3 regions of the Shinella oryzae genome follow, and region 3 is predicted to be linked to each of the others. Evidence: predicted binding sites of a transcription regulator. Region 3 holds the regulator's gene; each other region holds the start of a gene.

Region 1 (4,142 bases), on a different replicon from region 3:
ACCATCTGGTAGAGGTTGCCGCCCGTATACCCCTCTTCCCACTTGCCGACGCCCGAACCGAAGGTCGTGCCCACATCGAACTTGCCGTCGAGAACGGCGAGAACGAGGTTTTCGTGGCCGCCGCCGAAGCCGGTTTCAGAGAAGTATTCCTTGACCGGCATGCCGATTTCCTTCGGCAGCGTCACGCTCGGCACGAGGTAGCCCGAGGTCGAATCCGGGTCGGCGAAGCCGATCTTCTTGCCCTTGGCGTCGGCCAGCGTCTTGATGCCGGAATCCTTGCGGGCGACCATGATGGAGTAATAGCCGCTGGAGCCGTCCGACTGCGTGTAGGTCAGGATCGGGTCGACGGCCTTCGGGTCCTGAAGGTAGATGGCGGCGTAGGACGACGCGCCCATCGAGGCGATGTCGATCGTGCCGCCGAGCAGGCCCTGGATGACGCCGTTATAGTCCGGCGACGGGAAGATCTGGACTTCCGGCACGCCGGTCGCGGCCTTCAGGCCGTCGGCAACGCACTGGGTGTTGCGGATCTGGTCGGCTTCGTTTTCCGAGCCGTCGAGACCGATGCGCAGGACCTTGACGTCCTGGGCCATGGCGGAACCGGCCGTCACGGCGATTGCGACGGCGGCGAGCAGAGCTTTCTTCAACATTGCGTTCTCCTTTTGCCGGCCTCGCCGGCAGTCGAATCCTGTCGGTCTGTGTTGCCCTTGACGCGGGCGTTCGATCCCGGCGGGTCAGAGACCGGCCAGTGCCAGCGGTGTGGGGCTGGCGGATTCCTTGTCGTTGTCGGGTTCGTTGTCCTGCCGTGCAGGGTTGCGAATGGCGGTGGACGTGACCCTCTCGTCGATCTCCGCGCCATCTGAACCCGTGCCGTAGATCGTGCGCACCGCCTCGGCGTCCAGCTCCCGCGACGGGCCGTCGAAAACCACGCGACCGCCCGACATGCCGATGATGCGCTCGCAATAGGCGCGCGCCGTATCGAGGGTGTGCAGGTTGGTGACGACGGTGATGCCCTCGCGCTCGTTGATGTCGCGCAGCGCATCCATCACGATCTTGGCGTTCAGCGGGTCGAGAGAGGCAATCGGCTCGTCGGCAAGCAGCATCTTGGGGTTCTGCATCAGCGCGCGGGCGATCGCCACGCGCTGCTGCTGGCCGCCCGAGAGCGTGCCCGCGGGCTGGAGCGCCGTCTGCTCGATACCGAGCCGTTCCAGGGCGGCAATCGCCATGATGCGCTCGTCGTTGCTGAAGATGCTCAGCAGGCTGAGGATGGTCGAACGATGGTTGAGGCGGCCGAGCATGACATTGGTCAGTACATCCAGGCGCGGCACGAGGTTGAACTGCTGGAAGATCATCGCGCAGTCGCGCTGCCAGTTGCGCAACGCCGAGCCGCGCAGCGACGACACCTCGATATCGTTGAAATGGATCGTGCCCTCGCTCGGATCGGCAAGGCGGTTGATCATACGCAGCATGGTCGACTTGCCTGCGCCCGAACGGCCGATGACGCCGACCATCTGGCCCTGCGGGATGTCGAACGTCACGTTGTCGACGGCAACGCGCTCGCCGAAACGGCGGGTGACATTCTTCAGTCGGAACATGGCAGCTCCCTCTTCCTTCGCTCGGCGCCCGGGCTTGGGTCCTGTCGCTTTCGGGACTGGCTCTAAACGTCGTTGATGAAAGGGCCATGTCAGTTCCATGTCGGAAAAATAACAGTCCACAGGCCTGGTTTTCAGGCATTGCGGCACGCCTTCTCACCCGCCGTAGCGGGAAAGGAAGGCTTCTGCGTCAAGTTTGCGAAAGTCATCGAGCGCGCTGCGCAGCCGGCCATGATCCCAGTCCCACCACGCGAGTTTTTCCATGCGTTCGGCGATGCTTCGCGGGAAGCGCTCACGAATGACTTTCGCCGCGACACCGCCGACAATGGTATAGGGTTCGACGTCCTTGGTGACGACCGCACCCGATCCCACGACCGCGCCGTTGCCGATCGTGACGCCCGGCAGGATGGTCGACCCGTGGCCGATCCAGACATCGTGCCCAATCGTGACCCGATGCTCGCGCCGTCGTGCGAAGAAATCCGCTTCCTGGTCCGCATCGGGCCAGTAATCGTTGGCGCGGTAGGTGAAGTGATGCAGCGTCGCGCGCCACATCGGGTGGTTCGTTGCGTTGATGCGCACGCAGGCGGCGATGTTGACGAACTTGCCGATCGTCGTGCACCAGACCGAGCCGCTCTCCATGATATAGGAATAGTCGCCGATTTCCGCCTCGCTGATACGGCAGTTCTCGGCAACTTCCGTGTAGCGGCCAAGCATCGTATCGGCGACGATCGCCGTCGGGTGGATTAGCGGCGTTTCGGAGAGCTTCGTCATGGCACGGCCTTTCTCGGCGAGAAGGCGGAGACATCCACGATGCGATCGGCGACCCTTTCGCGCACATCTTCGTCGTGGAAGATGCCGAGAAGCGCCACGCCTGCGGCCTTCTTCTCCTCGATCATGCCCACTACGACGGCACGGTTCTTCGCGTCGAGCGAAGCCGTCGGCTCATCGAGCAGGAGGATACGGTGATCGGTGATGAAACCGCGGGCGATGTTGACGCGCTGCTGCTCGCCACCGGAGAAGGTGGCCGGCGGTAATTGCCACAGTTCACGCGGCAGGTTGAGGCGCGCCAGCATGGCTTCGGCCATGCCCCTCGCCTCTTTCACGTCCGTTCCCCGCGCCGTGATCGGATCGGCGACGACATCGACAGCCGCGACCCGTGGCACCGTTCGCAGAAACTGGCTGACATAGCCGAGTGTTGCCCGGCGCACGGACAGGATCGTGCGGGGATCGGCGCTCGCCAGGTCGAGCAGGCGGCCGCCGTGTTCGATGAGGATCTGGCCGCCATCGACGGCATAATTGCCATAGACCATCTTGAGCAGCGAACTCTTGCCAATGCCGGAGGGACCGCCCAGCACGACGCATTCGCCGGCCTTCACCGAAAAGGTGACGTTGGACATGACGGGCAACCGGATGCCGTCGCGGAGATGCATGGTGAAGCTCTTGGCGACTTCGGAAACGACGAGTGGAGTAGCCATGGTTAAACCTGCAAGATCGAGGAAACGAGGAGCTGGGTATAGGCTTCGCGCGGATCGTCGAGCACGCGATCGGTCAGGCCCTGCTCGATGACGAGGCCCTCCTTCATCACCATCATGCGGTGCGAAAGCAGGCGCGCGACGGCAAGGTCATGCGTGACGATGATCGCCGAAAGGCCGAGATCCTGAACGAGGCCGCGCAGGAGATCGAGCAGGCGGGCCTGCACCGAAACGTCGAGGCCGCCGGTCGGCTCGTCCATGAAGATCAGCCGTGGCGACGTCACGAGGTTGCGCGCGATCTGCAGGCGTTGGCGCATGCCGCCGGAGAAGGCGCGCGGCTGGTCGTCGATGCGGTCCACGCTGATCTCCACCCGGCGCAGCCAGTCGCCGGCCGTGTCGCGGATGTTGCCATAGTGCCGCTCGCCAACGGCCATCAGCCGTTCGCCGACATTGGCGCCGGCCGAGACTGCCATACGCAGGCCGTCCGCCGGATTCTGGTGCACGAAACCCCAGTCCGTACGCATCAGGAAGCGGCGCTCCGCCTCGCTCATGCGGGAGAGGTCGCGCATCTGGCCGTCACGCATGCGGTATTCGACGGAACCTGACGTCGGCATCAGCCGGGTGGCGAGGCAATTGAGCAGCGTCGTCTTGCCCGACCCGGATTCGCCGACGATGGCCAGCACCTCGCCCGGCCAGAGGTCAAAAGAGACATTCCGGCACCCGGTGCGCGCGCCGTAGAATTTGGAGATATCGCGGGCCTTGAGAATGGGCGCGTCGGTCATTCGGCAGCCTCCTTATCATAGGCGAGATGGCCGCGGTGGCCCTGTGCGCAGCGGTCTTCGCAATGGTCGGTGTCGGAGCAGACGAACATCCGTCCGCCCTTGTCGTCGAGCACGACCTCGTCGAGATAGACGTCCTCGGCGCCGCACAGGGCGCAGGGCTTGTCGAAGGTCTGGATCTCGAAGGGATGGTCCTCGAAATCGAGGCTGACGACCTCGGTGTGGGGCGGCACAGCGTAGATGCGCTTCTCGCGTCCCGCGCCGAAGAGCTGGAGCGCTTCCGACATGTGCATCTTCGGATT
Region 2 (4,142 bases), 920 kb from region 3:
AGTCGAATACGACCTGTCCAACGTCATGTTCGTGACGACGGCGAACACGCTGAACATTCCGGCACCCCTGATGGACCGCATGGAAGTGATCCGCATCGCCGGCTACACGGAAGAGGAAAAGCTGGAAATCGCGAAAAGGCACCTGCTGCCCAAGGCGATCCGCGACCACGCACTGCAGCCGAAGGAGTTTTCGGTCACCGACGGCGCGCTGATGGCGGTCATCCAGCAGTACACCCGCGAAGCCGGTGTGCGTAACTTCGAGCGTGAACTGATGAAGCTCGCCCGCAAGGCGGTGACCGAGATCATCAAGGGCAAGGCGCAGAAGGTCGAGGTCACGGCTGACAACATCCATGACTTCCTGGGCGTTCCGCGCTTCCGCCACGGCGAAGCCGAGCGTGAGGATCAGGTCGGCGTCGTCACGGGTCTTGCCTGGACGGAAGTCGGCGGCGAACTGCTCACCATCGAAGGCGTCAGCCTGCCGGGTGGCAAGGGCCGCATGACGGTCACGGGCAACCTGAAGGACGTGATGAAGGAATCGATTTCGGCAGCGGCATCCTATGTCCGCTCGCGCGCCGTCGATTTCGGCATCGAGCCGCCGCGCTTCGACAAGACCGACATCCACGTGCACGTGCCGGAAGGCGCGACGCCGAAGGACGGTCCGTCGGCCGGTATCGCCATGGCGACCGCCATCGTTTCCATCATGACCGGCATTCCGGTCTCGAAGGATATCGCTATGACGGGCGAAGTGACGCTGCGTGGCCGGGTCCTGCCGATCGGCGGTCTCAAGGAAAAGCTGCTCGCGGCCCTTCGCGGCGGCATCAAGAAGGTTCTGATCCCGGAAGAGAACGCCAAGGATCTGGCGGATATCCCGGACAATGTGAAGAACAACATGGAAATCGTTCCGGTCTCGCGCATGGGCGAGGTCATCGAGCATGCGCTGCTGCGCAAGCCCGAGCCGATCGAGTGGGACGGAACGGCCGAAGCGGCCAAGGTTCCGGCCGTCGAATCGTCCGAAGACGGCGCCGGAACGGTCGCACATTGAGGCCTTACGCCGGCTAAAGACCCCGGCTTTTGGACCCGAAACTGGAAAAGACCGGCCCTCTGGCCGGTCTTTTTCGTTGAAAAGCGTGTGTAAAGCCCGGATTCTCAGGCGATTGCGACGAAATTTTCTTGCGGGGCGAGGGGTGATGCGTATTCTGCCCCCGACTTGTATGAGTCGTTTCAAACCGTATGAAAGGGGTGGAAACATGAACAAGAATGAACTCGTATCTTCGGTCGCTGAAAAGTCGGGCCTGTCGAAGACGGACGCAGCATCGGCTGTCGACGCCGTATTCGAGACCATCCAGGGCGAACTCAAGAACGGCGGCGACGTTCGTCTCGTCGGTTTCGGCAATTTCTCCGTATCGCGTCGTGAAGCTTCGAAGGGCCGCAACCTTTCGACGGGCGCCGAGATCGAGATCCCGGCTCGCAACGTGCCGAAGTTCTCGGCCGGCAAGGGCCTGAAGGACGCCGTCAACGGCTGATCCTCAGTTCGGGCAGAGCGGTTATCCACTCCGCCGCAATACCTGACATTCAGGGCCGGGGTCCGGTTCGTCCGGGCCCCTTTTTATTTGCGGGCTGTCATGTCTCTGTAACAGGAAGGCCGCAGAACCGCCGGGTTCCATTCAACCGGATTCCGGAGGATCCCATGAAAACCCGTTCGCTCACCGCCGCCCTGGCAGCCGTGCTGGCCGCATCCGTGGCTCCGGCCGCAAGCGCCGAGCCCGTCTTCAACCGCATCGCGTCCTTTGCCGTTGCCGACAATCTGCCAGACGGCGCCGACACGGCGACGCCCACTTCGGCCGAAATCATCGCCGCCACCGAGGACGGCAACACGCTGGTCTATTCCGACAGCCCGAACAAGGCGATCGGCTTCGTCGACATCACCGATGCGAAGGCGCCGAAGGCCGGCGGCTCCGTCAGGCTCGAGGGCGAGCCAACGTCGGTGACCGTAGCCGGCGCCAAGGTGCTGGTCGCCGTCAACACGCGTGAGAGCTACACCAATCCCTCGGGCGTCCTGGCCCAGGTGGATCTCGCTTCGAAGACCGTCGAGGCGACGTGCGATATCGGTGGCCAGCCGGACTCCATCGCGCTTAACAAGGACAAGACGATCGCCGCGATCGCCATCGAAAACGAGCGCGACGAGGACGTGAACGACGGCGCGCTGCCGCAGATGCCGGCCGGTGACCTGGTGCTCCTCTCCGTCAAGGACGGCGTGGTCGATTGCGGCTCGCTCAAGCGCGTGGACCTGACCGGGCTTGCCGAGGTCGGCGGCGAGGACCCGGAACCGGAATTTGTGTCCTTCAACAGCCTGGACGAGGTGGCCGTCACGCTCCAGGAGAACAACCATATCGTCGTCGTCGACGGCAAGACCGGCACCGTGAAGAGCCATTTCTCCGCCGGCACCGTCAACCTCGAGGGCATCGACACCAAGAAGGACGGCGCGCTGAAATTCACCGGCGAGATGAAGGATGTCGCGCGCGAGCCCGACGCCGTGAAGTGGCTGGACGACAACCGCCTGCTGGTCGCCAACGAGGGTGACTGGAAGGGCGGCGCGCGCGGCTTCACCATCTTCGACAAGCAGGGCAAGGTTCTCTACGAGAATGGCGCGGCCTTCGAGCGCGAGATCGTGAAGATCGGCCACTATCCCGACAAGCGCAACAAGAAGGGCATCGAGCCAGAGGGCTTGGAAGCGGCGAGGTTCGGCGAGGACAACCTGTTCTTCGTGCTGGCCGAGCGCGCCTCCATCGTCGGCGTCTACAAGGATACCGGCGGCGAGCCCGCGCTTCTCCAGCTTCTGCCTTCCGGCATCGCACCGGAAGGGGCCGTCGCCATTCCCGCCCGCAACGTGTTCGTGACGGCCAACGAAGCCGATCTGGTCGAGGACGGCGGCGCGCGCTCGCATGTCATGATCTACGAGCGCGGGGAAGGCGAGGCGGCCTATCCGCAACTCGTCTCCACGGAAAAGGACGGCGAACTGATCGGCTTCGGCGCGCTCTCGGGCCTTGCACCCGTGCCGGAAAAGCCGGGCTTCATCTATGCCGTGAACGATTCCTTCTACGCCTCGCAGCCGACCATCTTCACGATCGACGCCACGGCGAAGCCGGCGAAGATGGTCGACGCGCTGCGCATAACCCGCAACGGCGCGGCGGCGCAGAAACTCGACATCGAAGGTATCACGCCCGACGGCGAGGGCGGTTTCTGGCTGGCCAACGAGGGCGATGCCGACAAGCTCTACAGCCATGCCATCATCAACGTGAACGCCAAGGGCGAGATCCAGGCGGAGATCGCCATTCCCGCCGAGCTGCGCGCCCATGAAAAGCGTTTCGGCTTCGAGGGCATCACCAGCGTCGGCGAAGGCGACGATAAGGTGCTGTGGATGGCCGTGCAGCGGGAATGGGGCGACGACGAGAAGGGCTTCGTCAAGCTTGTCTCCTACAAGCCGTCGTCCAAGGAATGGGGCGCGGTGCGCTACCCGCTCGAAAAGACCGAAGCCGGCTGGGTCGGCCTGTCGGAAATCACCGCCAGCGGCGACTACGCCTATGTGATCGAGCGCGACAATCAGATCGGCCAGGCCGCGAAGCTGAAGAAGCTCTTCCGCGTGGCGCTTGCCGACCTGAAGCCGGCCAAGCTCGGCGGTGACCTGCCGGTCGTGAAGAAGGAAGAGGTCCGCGACCTCATTCCCGACCTCAAGGCCAACAACGGCTATGTCGTGGACAAGGTCGAGGGCTTCACCATCGACGCCGCCGGCAACGGCTTCGTCGTCACCGACAATGACGGCGTGGACGATTCCTCCGGCGAGACGCTGTTCTTCGGCATCGGGCCGATCAATACCATGTAAGGCGCACGGCCCGGCGCCGTCTCTCAGGAGGGGAGGCGCCGGGCGGCCGGGCCCAAAAGAAAAAGGCCGGGGTCTTTCGATCCCGGCCTTTCGATTTTCATGATGTTCAAACTAGACGGCGTCCTGCAGGGAACGCTGGGGTGCGGCGTCGAGATCGCCGGCACGCTTGTCTCTTTCCCGTTGCAGCTCTTCGGTCTTCTCGCTGAGACAGCGGATGATTTCCTTCATATGCTGCTTCTGGTCTTCGGTCAGTGCACTGAAG
Region 3 (4,142 bases):
ATCGAGCCGTCCGGAGGCGGCAGGCGTGGGCGTGGCACTCATCGGCTCGCTCTACATGATGCTCATCGTGCTCGTCCTGTCGCTGCCGATCGGCGTTGCCGCCTCGATCTATCTTGAAGAGTTTGCCCCGAAGAACCGCTTCACGGATCTCATCGAGGTCAACATCAACAACCTCGCCGCCGTACCCTCCATCGTTTACGGTCTGCTCGGTCTCGCCGTCTTCATCAACTTTGCCGGCTTCCCGCGCTCGGCGGCCCTGGTGGGCGGTCTCGTGCTGACCCTCATGACGCTGCCGACGATCATCATCGCCACCCGCGCGGCGCTGAAGGCCGTGCCGCCATCGATCCGTTCGGCCGCGCTCGGGCTCGGTGCCTCCAAGATGCAGACCGTGTTCCATCACGTCCTGCCGCTCGCCATGCCCGGTATCCTCACCGGCACGATCATCGGCCTCGCCCATGCGCTCGGCGAAACCGCGCCGCTGCTCCTCATCGGCATGGTCGCCTTCGTCGCCGACGTTCCGGCAACGCCGATGGACCCGGCGACGGCGCTTCCGGTGCAGATCTACATGTGGGCGAACGAGGCCGAGCGCGCCTTCGTGGAACGCACGTCGGGAGCCATCATCGTGCTCCTCATCTTCCTCATTCTGATGAATGTCGGTGCGATCCTCCTGCGCCGCCGTTTCGAACGACGCTGGTAGAAGGACCGGTCATATGAACATGATGTCAGAAGCAGCAGTCGAGAAAGCCCTGGACAGACAAATGAACGACATTTCCTACAAGATGATCGGCAAGGACGTTTCGGTTTATTACGGCGAGAAGCGCGCCCTCTACGACGTCAACCTGAACGTCCGCGAAAACACCGTCACGGCGCTCATCGGCCCGTCCGGTTGCGGCAAGTCGACCTTCCTGCGCACGCTCAACCGCATGAACGACACGATCGACGGCTGCCGCGTCACCGGCCGCATCACGCTCGACAGCGACGATATCTACGATCCGAACATTGATGTCGTGGAACTGCGCGCCCGCGTCGGCATGGTCTTCCAGAAGCCGAACCCGTTCCCGAAGTCGATCTACGAGAACGTCGCCTATGGCCCGCGCATCCACGGCCTCGCCAAGGCGAAGGCCGATATGGACGCGATCGTCGAACAGAGCCTGCAGAAGGCCGGCCTGTGGAACGAGGTGAAGGATCGCCTGCACGAAGGCGGCACGGGCCTCTCCGGCGGCCAGCAGCAGCGCCTGTGCATCGCACGCGCCGTTGCCGTCAGCCCGGAAGTCATCCTGATGGACGAGCCCTGCTCTGCGCTCGACCCGATCGCCACCGCAAAGGTCGAGGAACTGATCCACGAGCTGCGCGCCAATTTCACGATCGTCATCGTGACGCATTCCATGCAGCAGGCGGCCCGCGTGTCGCAGCGCACCGCCATGTTCCACCTCGGCAACCTCGTCGAGGAGAACGATACCGACAAGATGTTCACCAACCCGGATGACCAGCGCACGCAGGACTACATCATGGGCCGCTTCGGCTGACGTTTTGGTCGCCTTAGCCCCAAGCAATTCCAGCAAAAGTGTGAAGCGGTTTTGCGTTCGGAATTGCGTCGAAAAAACACGTCTCGTGTATTAAGGACAGAACGATGTCATCGACCCATATCGTCTCGATCTACGATGAAGAACTGAAATACCTCTCCCGCCGCATTTCCGAGATGGGCGGCACGGCCGAGCAGATGGTGGCGGATTCCGTCCGCGCCCTCGTTTCCGCCGATGCGGCTCTGGCCCAGAAGGTCATTTCCGAGGATGTCATCCTCGACAATGCCGAGCGCCAGATCAACGAGAAGGCGATCGTCACCATCGCCAAGCGCCAGCCGATGGCGGCCGACCTGCGCGAAATCATGGGCACGATCCGCATCGCGGCCGAGCTGGAGCGCGTCGGCGACCTCGGCAAGAACACCGCCAAGCGTGTGATCGCCGTGCAGAGCTCGGGCATGCCGCGCAAGCTCGCGCGCGGTCTCGAGCATCTCGCCGAACTGGCGCTGATGCAGCTCAAGGAAGTGCTCGATGTCTTCGCCACCCGCTCGGTGGACAAGGCCAAGGCGATCCGCGAGCGCGACGACGAGATCGATGCGATCTACACCTCGCTGTTCCGCGAACTCCTGACCTACATGATGGAAGACCCGCGCAACATCACGCCCTGCACCCATCTCCTGTTCTGCGCCAAGAACATCGAGCGCATCGGCGACCATGCGACCAACATCGCCGAGACCATCTACTACATGGCGACGGGCTCCCAGCCCGAGGGCGAGCGCCCCAAGGACGACACCTCGACATCCGTCGTCACGGCGGATGTCTCCGAAGCTTCCGAATAAACTGGATAGGGTTCGCTACATGGTGCCCAGAATAGCCGTCGTGGAAGATGAGGAGGCGCTGAGCGTGCTCCTGCGTTACAATCTCGAGGCGGAAGGTTTCGAGGTGGATACGATCCTGTCCGGCGACGAGGCGGAGATGCGCTTGCAGGAGCGCATGCCCGATCTTCTCATTCTCGACTGGATGCTGCCCGGCGTTTCCGGCATCGAGCTGTGCCGGCGCCTGCGCCAGCGTCCGGAAACCGAGCGCCTTCCGATCATCATGCTGACGGCGCGCGGCGAGGAGAGCGAACGCGTGCGCGGCCTCGCCACCGGTGCGGATGACTATGTGGTCAAGCCCTTCTCCACGCCGGAACTCGTCGCCCGCGTGCGGGCCATGCTGCGCCGTGCCAAGCCGGAAGTGGTCTCCACGGTGCTGCGCTGCGGCGATATCGAACTCGACCGCGAGACGCACCGCGTTCACCGCCGCACGCGCGAAGTGCGCTTGGGCCCGACGGAATTCCGCCTCCTGGAATTCCTGATGACCTCGCCCGGCCGCGTCTTCTCGCGTTCGCAGCTTCTCGACGGTGTCTGGGGGCATGACATCTATGTCGACGAGCGTACCGTCGATGTGCATGTCGGACGCCTGCGCAAGGCGCTCAACTTCGCCAACATGCAGGATGTCATCCGCACGGTGCGCGGCGCCGGCTACTCGCTGGAAACCTGAGCGAACACAATTCCTCCCAAGGACGGAAATGGGCCCTTCGGGGCCTGTTTGCGTTCCGGTGGGCCGCACAAACAAAAACGGAGCCTTTCGGCCCCGTTTCTATTCTTCCGTCGCCGATCTTACCGTGCCCGGCGGCGCTCGGCCGAAGGCTGGTAGGCGAGGCGCTGGTGGTAGGTGCAATAGGGCGAGTTGTCAGGGGACTCGCAGCCGCAGAAATGGAAGTCGTCGTTCAGCGGGTCGCCGATCGGCCACTTGCAGGTGCGCTCGGTAAGCTGCGTCAGCTCCAGCTTGCGCGACATCGGCACCACGACGTTCTTGCCGCTGATCACGACGGGCAGGTTCTCGGCCTGAGCATCGAAATCGGTGTCGATCTCATCCTTGGCAAGGGCGTTGCCCACCGGCCGGCTGACCGGACGGGGCGCGTTGGCCGGACGTGCGGTAAAGTTCGAGGGGCGCGGGGTGGTCTGCGCCGGGCGCTTCGGGCGGGCCGAAGCGGGCGTGCCGCCGGCCTTGGCGCGACCCGGCAGGTTGAGCCGGTGCACCTTGCCGATCACGGCGTTGCGGCTCACGCCGCCGAGCTGTGCCGCGATCTGGCTGGCACTGAGGCCCTCGCTCCAGAGCTTCTTGAGTTTCTCGACCCGCTCGTCTGTCCAGTTCATGCTCTCGTCTCCGTTCGGCGCTCGCTGTGCGGGAATCCCTCATCGCGCCACGAACGAATCCGTAGCCTGAGCGCCCTAACTCTGGTGGTGACTAGTTCCGCCGCATGCAGTCTAGTAATTGACCCTTAACCTAGAGTTCGGGGGACTCTGTGACAAGAGTCGGGGGAATCGGGGCGAATCGATTTCAGAGTTTTCCCCAACTTGCTGGTAGGGTGTGACTCGATAGCGACACTGTCCATGCATGCTGCGAATCCTCACCTTGCGGGAGGTTCAGTGCGATTTGGAGCTATGCATTTTATTGACATCACGGACTGAAATGCCGATAGTGCAGCATGCCGCCGAAAGGCGGCTTTTGATTTTTCTGGCAACCGGAAAGTCAAGCCCCCGAATTTCTTTTCCGCATCCCTTTTGGAGGATACGC

Evidence for each region. The regulator PhoB, encoded in region 3, activates phosphate uptake and scavenging genes when phosphate is short. The targets are predictions, from matches to a motif close to TGTCATNNANCTGTCAT.
Region 1: phnC (phosphonate ABC transporter ATP-binding protein) is a predicted target of PhoB. The motif match lies at 1,679-1,695, and genes of this name have one in related genera.
Region 2: K6301_RS05275 (esterase-like activity of phytase family protein) is a predicted target of PhoB. The motif match lies at 1,619-1,635, and genes of this name have one in related genera.

The regions. Positions count from the first base shown of each region.
Region 1 covers NZ_CP081988.1:259,396-263,537, forward strand. Annotated here, with positions in the region: gene phnD (phosphonate ABC transporter substrate-binding protein) at 1-647, opposite strand, end outside; gene phnC (phosphonate ABC transporter ATP-binding protein) at 732-1,592, opposite strand; gene K6301_RS17465 (DapH/DapD/GlmU-related protein) at 1,746-2,360, opposite strand; gene phnL (phosphonate C-P lyase system protein PhnL) at 2,357-3,064, opposite strand; gene phnK (phosphonate C-P lyase system protein PhnK) at 3,067-3,843, opposite strand; gene K6301_RS17480 (alpha-D-ribose 1-methylphosphonate 5-phosphate C-P-lyase PhnJ) at 3,840-4,142, opposite strand, start outside.
Region 2 covers NZ_CP081987.1:1,065,691-1,069,832, forward strand. Annotated here, with positions in the region: gene lon (endopeptidase La) at 1-1,042, shown strand, start outside; gene hupB (DNA-binding protein HupB) at 1,248-1,523, shown strand; gene K6301_RS05275 (esterase-like activity of phytase family protein) at 1,688-3,880, shown strand; gene K6301_RS05280 (MarR family winged helix-turn-helix transcriptional regulator) at 3,992-4,142, opposite strand, start outside.
Region 3 covers NZ_CP081987.1:150,279-154,420, forward strand. Annotated here, with positions in the region: gene pstA (phosphate ABC transporter permease PstA) at 1-697, shown strand, start outside; gene pstB (phosphate ABC transporter ATP-binding protein PstB) at 711-1,526, shown strand; gene phoU (phosphate signaling complex protein PhoU) at 1,631-2,359, shown strand; gene phoB (phosphate regulon transcriptional regulator PhoB) at 2,379-3,062, shown strand; gene K6301_RS00755 (GcrA family cell cycle regulator) at 3,182-3,721, opposite strand.